DNA from 2 places in the Flavonifractor sp. HCP28S3_F3 genome. Region 1 is predicted to be linked to the other one. Evidence: a T-box and tRNA genes for the amino acid it is inferred to sense, from the RefSeq annotation. Region 1 holds a T-box; the other holds one or more tRNA genes.
The links. The T-box of region 1 lies ahead of tyrS (tyrosine--tRNA ligase). A T-box ahead of a tRNA ligase gene usually reads a tRNA of that ligase, here a tRNA-Tyr.
Positions count from the first base shown of each region.

Region 2: it encodes a tRNA-Tyr, which carries the amino acid that the T-box ahead of tyrS (tyrosine--tRNA ligase) is inferred to sense. The anticodon was not compared.

Region 1 is NZ_JBQHUF010000001.1:444,971-451,415, reverse strand. It holds gene dapA (4-hydroxy-tetrahydrodipicolinate synthase) at 1-262, shown strand, start outside; gene dapB (4-hydroxy-tetrahydrodipicolinate reductase) at 285-1,043, shown strand; gene ACTNB1_RS02275 (AI-2E family transporter) at 1,080-2,249, opposite strand; gene tyrS (tyrosine--tRNA ligase) at 2,368-3,594, opposite strand; T-box leader at 3,659-3,902, opposite strand; gene recN (DNA repair protein RecN) at 3,969-5,666, opposite strand; gene ACTNB1_RS02260 (arginine repressor) at 5,696-6,148, opposite strand; gene ACTNB1_RS02255 (NAD(+)/NADH kinase) at 6,153-6,445, opposite strand, start outside.
Region 2 is NZ_JBQHUF010000020.1:421-6,865, forward strand. It holds gene ACTNB1_RS13845 (DUF6483 family protein) at 1-326, opposite strand, end outside; gene ACTNB1_RS13850 (helix-turn-helix domain-containing protein) at 341-970, opposite strand; tRNA gene ACTNB1_RS13855 (tRNA-Tyr) at 1,182-1,266, opposite strand; tRNA gene ACTNB1_RS13860 (tRNA-Thr) at 1,283-1,358, opposite strand; gene ACTNB1_RS13865 (hypothetical protein) at 1,618-1,851, shown strand; gene ACTNB1_RS13870 (sigma-70 family RNA polymerase sigma factor) at 1,832-2,152, shown strand; gene rpoN (RNA polymerase factor sigma-54) at 2,275-3,645, shown strand; gene ACTNB1_RS13880 (HAD family hydrolase) at 3,663-4,322, shown strand; gene ACTNB1_RS13885 (substrate-binding domain-containing protein) at 4,537-5,418, shown strand; gene pstC (phosphate ABC transporter permease subunit PstC) at 5,513-6,379, shown strand; gene pstA (phosphate ABC transporter permease PstA) at 6,395-6,445, shown strand, end outside.

The DNA.
Region 1 (6,445 bases):
CAACATCGCTCCGGAGGTCATGGTCCAGATGACTCACCTGTGCCTGGACGGCCGCTTCCATGAGGCCTCTCAGCTCCAGCTCAAGTACATGGATTTTATTGATGCGCTGTTCCTGGAGGTCAATCCGATTCCTATCAAGGCTGCTATGAACCTGGCGGGCTATGGGGTCGGCTCCCTCCGTCTGCCGCTGTGTGATATGACGAACGGTCCCCTGGAGACACTGCGCCAGTCCATGCTGAAGCTGGGCCTGCTCAGCGCCTGAGCGCCGGAAAGGATGTTGGAATATGGTCAGGCTCATTATTTCCGGCTGCAACGGCCGGATGGGGCGGGTGGTGGAGACCATCTGCTCTGCTGATCCGGAATTTGAGATCGCCGCCGGCATCGACCTTTTGGGCGCCGGTGATCGGGATTTTCCCGTCTGCTCCTCCCCCGCTGAGTTTCAAGGAGAGGCTGACGTGGTGGTGGATTTCTCCTCTCCTGCCGCGCTGGAGGGATTGCTGGAATTTGGTATGGCGCGGCACATCCCCCTGGTGCTGGCTACCACCGGATACTCTGAGGAACAGCTTGCGGCAATCGACCGGGCTGCGGCTGTAATCCCTATTTTCCGTTCCGCAAATATGTCCCTCGGCGTCAATGTTTTATTGGAACTGGTGCGCTCTGCTGCACGGGCACTGAACGAAGGCTATGACCTGGAAATTGTGGAGCGCCACCATAACAAAAAGGTAGACGCTCCCAGCGGTACGGCGCTGATGATTGCTGACGCCGCAGCGGAAGTACTCCCCTACGAACCCGAGTATGTCTATGACCGACAGTCAGTGCGCCGTGCCAGAGGAAAAACGGAGATCGGCATCTCCTCTGTCCGAGGCGGCGGCATCGTAGGAGATCACGAAGTAATCTTTGCCGGTCGTGACGAGGTCATCGAGCTGCGTCACACCGCTATGAGCCGGGACGTGTTCGCCTCCGGTGCAGTGCGGGCCGCCCGTTTCCTTGCTTCAGTGGGAAAGCCGGGCCTCTACTCCATGTCTGATCTTCTGCAAGCGTAAAAAGAGACCGGAGGGTTTTACCCTCCGGTCTCTTTTTTATGTGGCGGGATCAATCGGTTTTCCGTTCCCGTCAATTCCTTTTCTACGCAGCCGCTTATTAACCCAGTCACGGACAAGAGAGTACAGTACCGCAAAGGTCGGCACACCCAGCACCATACCTGGGAAACCAAACAGGCCGCCGCAAGTTACGATGGCAACAAGCACCCAGATCGCAGACAGGCCGGTGCTGTCGCCCAAAATCTTGGGACCCAGGATGTTCCCGTCGAACTGCTGGAGGCCGATAACCAGGAAGAAGAACCGCAGGGCCGCCCAGGGGTCTACGATGACCAAAATCATCAGACAGGGAATGGCACCGATGATAGGGCCGAAGAACGGAATGATATTGGTGACACCCACCACCACACTGACCAGCATAGGATACGGGATGCGGAAGATCAGACAGAGGATAAAGCAGAGCACACCGATAATGGCGGAATCAATGAGCTTGCCGTTGATGAAGCCTACAAAGATCCGGTTAGCCTGGCTGCACACATCCAGCAGCCAATCCGCCCGGCGTTTGGGCAGGGCGGCGTACATGATTTTTTTCAGCTGAGGAACCAGCCGCCCCTTCCCTGCCAGCATATATACGGAGGAGATGACCGCAGTGATGCCGGAGATCACGCCATTGCCCACGGCAACACCCACATCCAGGATCTGGGGCAGCGCCTTGGACACATTCTCGCTCAGATTGCTCATCAGATCCTGATAGGAACCCAGCATCTCGCTGATCCCGTCACCCTCCAGCTGGTACTGCTCTGTCAGGTCCTTGACCAGAGTATCCAGGCTGGTAAGGTAGGTCTGCATGTTGGCGGCAAGGTCAGTGATACTCTGCACCACCTGGGGGATAATGAGATTCAGCAGAATCACAACCACGGCCAGTGCCAGCAGATAGACTGTGGTGATTGCCAGCACCCGGCGGTATTTGTTATTCTTATAAAGTTTGCGCTCAAAGAAGCACATAGGCGTATTGAGCAGATACGCAATGGCAAAGCCAGCGATGAAGGGAGACAAGACCTTCATAAACATTTTGATGCGTACAGCAATCACATCAAAATGAGTCAGCCCTACATAAAATAAAATGGCCAGCAGTAAGACTACCAGAAGGGAGATAAAATGTCCCTCCAGGATGTACCACTTTTTCTTTCCTCGATCCTCTTGTTCCGGCACGACGCGCTCCTCCTTTGCACCATGTCTGAGTCTTATTCTATCACGCCGGAAAACCGGGTGCAACCAGACTTATGTAAAAAAGGGGCCGCCGCAATCGATACGGCGGCCTCTTACGCAATCAACACACCATGGCCCGGTGGAACACCTTTTTGCCCTTCTTAATGGTAACACCTTCTCCAGCCAGCTGCTCCGCAGAAACAGAAGCATTGACATCCGTGACCTTCACGCCGTCCAGCTCCACGCCGCCCTGCTCGATAAGCCGACGAGCCTCTTTTTTAGAGGGAACCAGACCGCACTTGAGCATCAGATCCAGGATACCGATGGAACCATCAGTCAGATCCTCTGCCGTCAGAGCAGTAGAGGGCATGTTGCTCCGGTCACCACCGTTGGAGAACAGGGCCTTGGCAGCGTCCTGAGCCTTCTGTGCCTCCTCAGTGCCGTGGACCAGCTGGGTCAGCTCAAAGGCCAGGATCTCCTTGGCGGTGTTGAGCTGGGCGCCCTCCCACTTATCCATCTCATCGATCTGCTCCAGGGGCAGGAAGGTGAGCATCCGCAGGCACTTGAGCACGTCCTGGTCACCCACGTTGCGCCAGTACTGATAGAACTCGTAGGGAGAGGTCTTGTTGGGGTCCAGCCATACAGCGCCGGACTGGGTCTTGCCCATCTTCTTGCCTTCGGAGTTGAGCAGCAGGGTGATGGTCATGGCATGGGCGTCCTTGCCCAGCTTGCGGCGGATCAGCTCAGTGCCGCCCAGCATGTTGGACCACTGGTCATCGCCGCCAAACTGCATGTTGCAGCCATAGTGCTGGAACAGGTGATAGAAATCATAGGACTGCATGATCATATAGTTGAACTCCAGGAAAGACAAGCCCTTCTCCATACGCTGCTTATAGCACTCCGCCCGCAGCATATTGTTTACGGAGAAACAAGCGCCTACTTCCCGCAGCAGTTCAATATAATTGAGCTTGAGCAGCCAGTCGGCGTTGTTCACCATCTGCGCCTTGCCCTCGCCAAACTCAATGAACCGCTCCATCTGCTTTTTGAAGCAGTCACAGTTGTGCTGAATGGTTTCAGGGGTCATCATATTCCGCATATCGGTGCGGCCGGAAGGGTCGCCGATATAGCCGGTGCCGCCGCCAATCAGGGCGATAGGCCGGTTACCCGCCATCTGAAGGCGCTTCATCAGGCACAGGGCCATGAAGTGTCCCACATGGAGAGAGTCAGCGGTGGGGTCAAAGCCAATATAAAACACCGCCTTGCCCTCATTGATCATCTTGGAAATCTCTTCCTCGTTGGTTACCTGGGCAATCAGGCCCCGGGCTCTCAGTTCTTCATAACAAGTCATTTTACTTCTCCTTTACTCTCAGTCTGTCCGTTTTTCGCAGGAAAAACGCCCCCTGTCCTTTCGGACAGAGGGCGTTGATTCACGCGGTACCACCTCTGGTTCGCCGCTTTCTCACAAAAGCGGCCTCATGCCGTGCCAACACACGACGGCGCAATAACGGGCGCACCCGACACAGCCCTACTAAGTTACTTCCCGTTCAGGCGGCTGCTCCAGGGTGTATTTCCCATCCTGTCCCCTCCCCCTCTCACCAAACCGGGGGCTCTCTGGGCGGGACGTGGGGCGGTACTTCTCCCTGTCATCGCAGTTTCGTATTGATGTGGATTATAAGCGCTCTGCTTCCGTTTGTCAAGAGGAAAGCTTGTACTCAACAAAACCTAGTTTTTGTGGAGTTTCTTGTATGCCTCGGCGCCGTCTAACAGCTCGCCAGCGGCGTCCAGCGTCGCCTCTGTAATATGCTCTCCTGAGGTAAGCCGAGCCAACTCCTCTTTTCTGCGTTCCCGGCTCAGCCGTTCTACCTGTGTATAGGTCCGACCGTCCCGCTCCCCCTTCTCTACCGAGAAGTGAACGTCCGCCATAGCAGCCAGCTGCGGCAGATGGGTAACACACAGAACCTGTTTGCTCCGGGCCACATCGGCCAGCTTTTCCGCAACCTTCTGAGCCGCCCGGCCGGATACGCCGGTATCTACCTCGTCAAACACCATGGTGCCCACTTGATCGTTTTCTGCCAGCACATTTTTCAGCGCAAGCATAATACGGGCCAACTCACCGCCGGAGGCGATCTTCTGAATAGGCTTTAGATCTTCTCCCACATTGGCGGACATGAGGAATTGCACCTCATCCATGCCAGTCTCGTCCATACCGTAGGTGCCGGACTTGGGCTGAAACTGAACCTGGAAACGCACTTTCGGCATATCCAGCTGGGCCAATTCACGCTGGATCCGTGCCTCCAGAGCTTTAGCGCAAACCTTTCTGGCATGGCTCAGCCGCTCTCCTTCTTTTCTGGCCTGCTCCAATGCTTTGTCACGCTCTTTTTCCAGACGAGCTACACGGTCAGAGGAGAATTGGATCTCATCCAGCTCCTTTTTGCTGCGGGCCAGGTAGTTCAGCATCTCTTCTACGGAGCCGCCGTACTTCTTCTTCAGACGGTGGAGCACATCCAGGCGGCTTTCGATTTCGTCCAGCTCCCCAGGCTCAAAATCAAAACTGTCCCGCAGGTCCCGCACCTGCTCGGCCAGATCGTCTGCAGCGCAGCGCAGCTCGGTGAGCTTGTCCATCAATTCCGCGGCCTGGGTACTGATCCTGGCGGCGGCCCGGAGAGAATCCTCCGCCTCTGCGGCCAGAGCGGCAGCGCCGTCCCGTTCGTCATCGCCGGACAGGGCCAGGTGAGCCCCTTCCACTGATTCAATGAGCTTGCCGGCATTGCGCAGCAGATCCCGGCGACTGGTCAGCTCCTCATCCTCACCTGGTTGGAGCTGGGCCCGCTCCAGTTCGCCGATCTGATATTGCAGATTATCGATTCGCCGGGCCTTCTCCGCCTCATCCATCTGCAGGGCAGAAATCTCCCGGATCAGCACGGTCAGCTTCTCATAAGCAGAGTGGAAGGCGCGCTGTTCCTCCCCTGTGGCACCGAAACCGTCCAGGTAGTCCAGATGGCAGCGCTCGTCCAGCAGCTGCTGGCCATCATGCTGACCGTGGATATTGAGCAATTGCCGCCCCAACTGCCGCAGCTGGGAAACGGTAATAAGCCGGCCATTGATGCGGCAGATGTTTTTCCCATCCGGCTGGATTTCTCGCTGGATGAGCAGATTTCCGTCTTCATCCGGTCCGCAGCCGTTTTCGCGGAACCAGTCCAGATCGGGCAGAGCAGTGAACACCGCGTTGACTAGTGCAGACTTGGCGCCGGTACGAATCAAGTCCCGGCTGGTACGTTCCCCAATGATGGCGCCGATAGCATCCACCACAATGGATTTACCAGCACCGGTTTCGCCGGTCAGGGCGTTGAATCCGCGGTCAAACTGAATGTCTGCCGTCTGGATCACCGCAATATTTTCAATGTGCAGTAAAGAAAGCATATGACCACCTGCCGGAGCTTATCTTCCGCTTATTTCAGCATGGAGTGTATCTCGTTGCAGAACTCCGCTGCATCTTCATTGGTGCGCATAATGAGGATCGCAGTATCATCCCCTGCCAGGCTGCCTACCAGATTGGAAATGTCCATGCCATCAATGGCGGCACAAGCCGCCGAAGCCAACCCCGGCATAGTCTTCAATACCACGATATTCTGCGCCACATCAAAAGAAGTTACGCCTTCTTTAAAGATGGTACGCAGCCGCCCGGCAAAATTGAGGGATGCCTTCCGCTCTGAGACCGCATAGCGGTACGTCCCATAGCTGGTCAGCTCCTTAATGAGATGCAGTTCCTTAATATCCCGGGAAATTGTGGCCTGAGTGGACTGTACCCCCCTGGCCTTCAGCTCCGTGAGGAGCTGATCCTGAGTGTCGATGTCCTGTTCCTCGATAATCCGCAGAATCTCTTGCTGCCGCTTTGCTTTCATGACGTTAAACACCACCCAACTTATGATTCAAAATCTCGTAAAAAGTGCGGCCGGTCACCCGGACCAGCTGCGTTTTAGACTTCGATTCTCGAATTTCCACGATGTCCCCACTGTTCAGTCGGAAGGCTTTACCCCCGTCTACCGACAAATAGGTCGTCTTACGGACCATGCGCCCCAGCTTGACAGACACCGTCCGTCCCCGGCTCAGAACAAAAGAGCGAGCGGAGAGTGCATGAGGGCAGATGGGAGTCACAATGATGTTTTCTGCTGTGGGTTCCACAATGGGACCGCCGGCAG
Region 2 (6,445 bases), on a different contig from region 1:
GACAAATCCTGGAGCCCCTCCTGGATCTCGTCCCGGCCAAAGCCGGCCTCCTCCAGCTGGGCGTCGCTCAGCTCGTTGAGTCGGGCGTAAAAATCCACCCCGGCCTCCAGGCAGCCCAGTCCGCCCTCCTCGGCGGTCTCAAACAGCAGGTCCTCCCCGCCGCACAGGTCCCCTTCCGCCAGAAGGCGCATCAGCTCCCCATGGAGCCCGTCGGCCTGCACATCTCCGGAGGGCACATACTCCGTACCATCCTTATGAAATACCAGCAGCGCAATGGAGCGGGCCATTGCCTCCACCTGCCGCATCATCCAATCCTCTGTAACCACAGCGTTGCCTCCTTTTACAAATTCCGCACCAGCTTCACCGCCACACCGATGATTCGGGCGGCGCCAGTCTCAAAATCCCTCATGGGGATGATCTTGGGCTCGTAATCCGGGTTTTCCGGCTGGAGGATTACTACACCCTTCTGTGCCCGAAAGCGCTTCAGAGTGGCATCCTCTCCGTCTACCAGGCAGGCCACGATCTGGCCGTTCTCAGCGGTCTCCTGCCGCCGGATGAGCACCAGATCTCCTTCCCGAATGCCTGCATTTATCATGCTGTTTCCAGTCACCCGCAGATAAAAATGCTCCTCCGGGTCAGGCACATCGGCGGCGGCATACCCCTCCAGATCCTGCTGGGCCAGCAGCGGGACACCCGCCCGAATGGTGCCAAGAATGGGTACCACCGTGGTCTCCCGGGGCACAGGCGTCGGAATTCGGGGCACATCAAAGCCCTGGAGCCACAGAGGATCCACTCCGAGAGCCCGGGCTATGGCCGCGGCGGTGCCGATCTTGGGCTCCCGCTGCCCCAGTACATAGCGATTGAGGGTCTGAGGATTCATATGCAGCCGGTCTCCCAACTGCTCATAGCCCAGCCTCTGCTCCTCCATGATCGTGCGCAGGCGGACACCGATGGTGGTTTCCTGCTTCATGCCAAGCCCCTCCCTGTCCCATTTTCGGGGCTATTCTATCACACTTTATCACCAAACGCAATGTATTTTTCTCGTATCCTCTTGACTTTTATCTCCAAACGGTGTTATTATGTCTACACATTAGAACTTATGTTCTATATCTTGTTCCTTCAAACACCAATCGGTGAAATTTTTACAAACAAAAACGCCCCACCTACTGGCGGGACGTTTTTGGTGGAGGAGGGTGGATTCGAACCACCGAAGCGAATCGCAACAGATTTACAGTCTGCCCCCTTTGGCCACTCGGGAACTCCTCCATATGAAGTTGAACGATGGAGCTGGTGGACGGACTCGAACCCCCGACCTGCTGATTACAAATCAGCTGCTCTACCAACTGAGCTACACCAGCATACCAGCTCGTCCACAGCGAAGGTTATTTTACCAGAAAGGATGTGTTTTGTCAAGAAAAAGTATGCTCTTTTTTTGATATTTTTTTAGGAGGGGAAAAGAGATCCAAATCTTGGTTTGGACGGACCCGCTGCGGGATGTGCAGCGGGTCCCACCGGCAGGCTGGTGCCGCCGGTGCCGGGGAGAGCTGTACGGGCAGGAGCGGGAATTGTGTGCCCGCTGCCTGGCAGCCATCCGGCAGGAGGAAAGGGAGGAGAGACATGACCTTATTGGAGCTATCGGTGGAATACCGGACCAATGCCGAGGCACTGCAGGAGCGGGCTCTGCTGCTGGAACGTCAGCAGCGGGAGGGGATGGACGAGGCCAGCCGGGTACGGCTGGATGACCGCATCAAGCTGCTGCGGACCATGTGGCGGGAGGCCAGGGACCTGGCGGTACTGTGTGAGCGGTATTACGAGAGGGGGTACCGGCGCAATGTCAAGTACACGATATAGAAGAGGCGGCATGTACGCCGCAGACATGGCGGCCTATTCCCGGGCCATGGCCGAGGACAATTCCCAGCAGATGGCCCGGCTCAAGCACAATCTGGTGCGGGCTCTGCGGGAGGATGTCACGCCCCGGCAGCGGGAATTTCTGCTTCTCTACTATGGAGAGCAGCTCAATATGCGCCAGATCGGGGAGCGGCTGGGGGTGGACAAGTCTACCGTCTCCCGCACTATCAAGCGGGGCGAAGCCCGGCTGCGGCGCTGCCTGCGCTACGGCGCGGAGGCCTTTCTTGAGCAGACCCGCAGCTAAGCCGCCAGCATTTTCTACATGCTCAGCCCGGCTGGGCAGTTGAAATCAGTCCCAGTTCCGTGATATACTGTCTCCCGAACAAGACGAGATATGACGTTTTTCGCAGAGGGAGGCCAAAGGCATTGGAACTCAATCTATCTCAGAAGCAGACGCAGACGCTGTCCCCCCAGATGATGCAGTCCATGGAGGTTCTGCAGATGGGCTCTCAGGAGCTTCTGGAATACATCGAGGAGGCCGTGCAGGAAAATCCGGTGCTGGAGCCGGAACAGAACTACGATAAGCAGGACGAGTTTTCCGTCCTTCGGCGCAAGCTGGAATGGCTGGAATCTACCGACCCTCAGAACCGCTATTACCACCAGCAGGACTCCGAGGAGGAAAACGACCCGCTGAACAATTACGGAACCGTACGGGACGACGATGAAAATCTCTATTATTACGTGCTCTCTCAGCTGAAGGTGATGGACCTGGAGCCGGAGGTGATGGAGGCCGGGGTCTTCCTGGTGGAGAGCCTGAACCAGAACGGCTGGCTGGACGAGCCTCTGACCGACCTGGCCGCCGACCTGGGCTGCACCATGGAGGTCATGGAGCAGGCTTTGGAAGCGGTGCAGTCCCTGGAGCCCGCCGGTGTGGGAGCCCGGGACCTGTCCGAGTGCTTACGGCTCCAGCTGGTCCGCCGCACACCGGTGGACGAGCTGGCGGTGCGTATTGTGGACGGCTATCTGGACGCCCTGTCCAAGAGCCGGTATGGACTGATCGCCCGGGAGCTGAAGGTCACCCAGGAGGAGGTACGCGCCTCCTGCGACCGGATCCGCAAGCTCAATCCCCGGCCCGGCACCGGCTTTGCCGCCCGGGAGAACCTGACCTATATCAATCCGGACATCATCGTGGTCAGCTTCCCTGACCATTTTGAGCTGCTGACCAACGATTATTACTTCCCCACCCTGAACATCAGCGGATACTACACCAAGCTGATGAAGGAGAGCGAGGATGACGGCGTCAAGGAGTACCTGACCGGAAAGGTGCGGCAGGCCAAGTGGATGGTAAAGGCCATCGAACAGCGCCGTTCCACCCTGATGGCCTGCGCCGAGTGCATTCTGGACTTCCAGGAGGCCTTCTTCCGCAAGGGACCGGGCCACCTGGTGCCCCTGTCTCTGGCCGACGTGGCCGAGCGCATCGGGGTCCATGAGTCCACCGTCAGCCGGGCCACCAAGGACAAATACATCCAGTGCTCTATGGGAGTTTACCCGCTGAGCTATTTCTTCTCCCGCAGCCTGGGCCCCGTCTCCGCGGGAGACGACGCCGCCTCTCCTGACGCGGCCAAGGCCCTGCTCAAGAAGCTTATCGCCGGTGAAGACAAGAAAAAGCCCCTGTCCGACCAGAAGCTGTGCCAGCTCATGGCCGCCCAGGGCTGTGTCCTCTCCCGGCGCACCGTGGCCAAGTACCGGGACGAGCTCCACATTCCCAGCACTACTGGCCGGAAACAGTACGAATAAGGGAGCGAAGAGACCACATGCAGTATAAGGCAGTCTTTTTTGATTTTGACTTTACCCTGGGCGACTGTTCAGAGGCTATCGTGGCAGGCTTCCGGTACGCCTTTTCCAAAATGGGCCTGCCGGAGCCGGGCTATGAAGCGGTACGCCGAACGGTAGGCATGCCGCTGGAGGAGGAATACACCTTCCTCTCCGGAGATCCCGACCCGGAGCACCGGGCCAGATTCCGGACCCTTTACACCGAAAAGGCCGGACCCATGCAGGCGGAGACCGCTGTGCTGTGTTCCGGCGCCCGGGAGCTGTTGGATGCCCTCCATCAGGCGGGGATCCCCGCTGGGGTGGTCAGCACCAAGCGGACGGACACCCTGCTGTCCATTCTGGAGGCCCGGGGCGTGGCCCCTCTGTTTGCCTCCATCACCGGCGGCGACCGGGTGACACATCCCAAGCCCGACCCGGAGGGACTGCTCTCCGCCATCGCCGCTCAGGGGCTGTCCCCGGAGCAGGTGCTCTACTGCGGTGACACCGTCATCGACGCCGAGACCGCCCAGCGGGCAGGCGCCTCCTTCTGTGCGGTGCTCAACGGCACCACATCCGCAGAGGATTTTGCCGGCGCCGGATTCCCTATGGCCCACGTGGCTCCCGACCTGTGGGATCTGAAGAACTGGCTGGGATTGAACTGAATCAAATGTTAGGCCGTGCCGCGGAAGGTTCCGCGGCACGGCCTTTTTTCTTTTGTAAAGTGGTATGGTTCGTGTAAAGTCGGGCATTCTTATGTCAAAAAGGGGCTTTACACAGTCTTTACAAAGGCTTGAAGGACAACTTTACAATTGCCAGATATACTGATAAGCGTTCCCAGAAATGAAGAAAACTATGCATGATTGGAGATCGAACAACATGAAAAAGAGAACTCTTGCCCTGATGCTCTCCGCCGCTCTGTGCGTCGGCCTGCTGGCTGGCTGCGGCAGCAACGGCGACACCACCGAGACCCCCGCCGCCGGCTCCAACAGCCCCGCCGCTGTGGAGTCCGAGGCTCCCGCCACCACCGAGCTGTCCGGCACCGTCAACACCAACGGCTCCACCTCCATGGAGAGCGTGATGGGTTACCTGACCGAGGGCTTTAAGGAAGTCCAGCCCGGCATCACCATCAACTACACCGGTTCCGGTTCCGGCGCTGGCGTCACCGGCGCTCAGGACGGCACCTGCGACATCGGCCTGGCCTCCCGTGACCTGAAGGACGACGAGACCGGCGTGAAGCAGATCACCGTTGCCAAGGACGGCATCGCCATCATCGTCAACCCCGAGAACCCCGTGGCTGACCTGAGCCTGGAGCAGATCGCCGCTCTGGCTACCGGCGAGATCACCAACTGGTCTGAGGTTGGCGGCAACGACGGCCAGGTCGTGTTCATCGGCCGTGAGGCTGGTTCCGGCACCCGCGACGGCTTTGAGTCCATCACCGGCACCGAGGATGCCTGCAAGTACCAGAACGAGCTGACCTCCACCGGCGAAGTGATCGCCAACGTGGCTTCCAACCCCAACGCCATCGGCTACGCCTCCCTGTCCGCCGTGGACGAGACTGTGAAGGCCATCACCGTGGGCGGCGTGGCTCCTACTGAGGAGACCGTTCTGGACGGCACCTACGCTGTGCAGCGTAACTTCAACTTCATCATCAACGAGAGCGCTGAGCTCTCCGACGCCGCCAACGCCTTCATCGAGTGGGCTACCTCCGCTGAGGCTTCCAGCCTGATCGCTGACGCCGGCGCCGTGCCTGTGGCCTAAAACCTGACCTGATTCTTCACGGAAAGTACCCCCTCGAACCCGAGGGGGTACTCGCCATGATATGACCTATCCTACGAAAGGCCGGTAATCTGCCATGAAACAAAAGCTCCGCCCGCTGGAAGTCTTTATGAATCTGCTGTTTTTCCTGTGCGGGCTTATCGCTATCGTGTTCGTACTGTTCATCAGCGTCTATCTGATCATCTCCGGTCTGCCTGCCATCAAGGAGATCGGCCTGGTGGACTTCCTGTTCGGCAAGGAGTGGGCCTCCACCGCCGCCGAACCCAAATTCGGTATTCTCCCCTTCATCCTCACCTCCATCTACGGTACCGCCGGCGCCATCGTGCTGGGCGTGCCGGTAGGCTTCATGACGGCGGTGTTCCTGGCCAAGGTGGCGCCGCCCAAGCTGGCCGCTGTGGTCCGCCCGGCGGTGGACCTGCTGGCCGGTATCCCCTCGGTGGTATACGGCCTTATCGGTATGATGGTGCTGGTGCCCGCCGTCCGGGAGCTGTTCAACCTGCCTGACGGCGCCAGCCTGTTCTGCGCCATCATCGTGCTGGCCGTTATGATCCTGCCCTCTATCATCTCGGTGTCCGAGACCGCCCTGAAGGCGGTGCCCCGGGAGTATGAGGAGGCCTCCCTGGCCCTGGGCGCCACCCACATCGAGACCGTGTTCCGGGTGTCCGTCCCGGCGGCCTCCAGCGGTATCGCCGCTTCCATCGTGTTGGGCATCGGCCGGGCCATCGGCGAGGCCATGGCCATCATCATGGTGGCAGGCAACGTGGCCAACATGCCCGGGCTGTTCAAGTCCGTCCGCTTCCTCACCACCGCCGTGGCCAGCGAGATGGCCTACGCCTCCGGCCTCCAGCGGCAGGCCCTGTTCTCCATCGCTCTGGTGCTCTTTCTCTTCATCATGCTCATTAACGTGGTCCTCAACACGCTTCTCAAACGGAAGAAGGGGTGATATACTGTGATTGCAATTAAAATGCAGCCTCTCTCCGGAAAACGGAAGGCATACGACCGGGTGCTC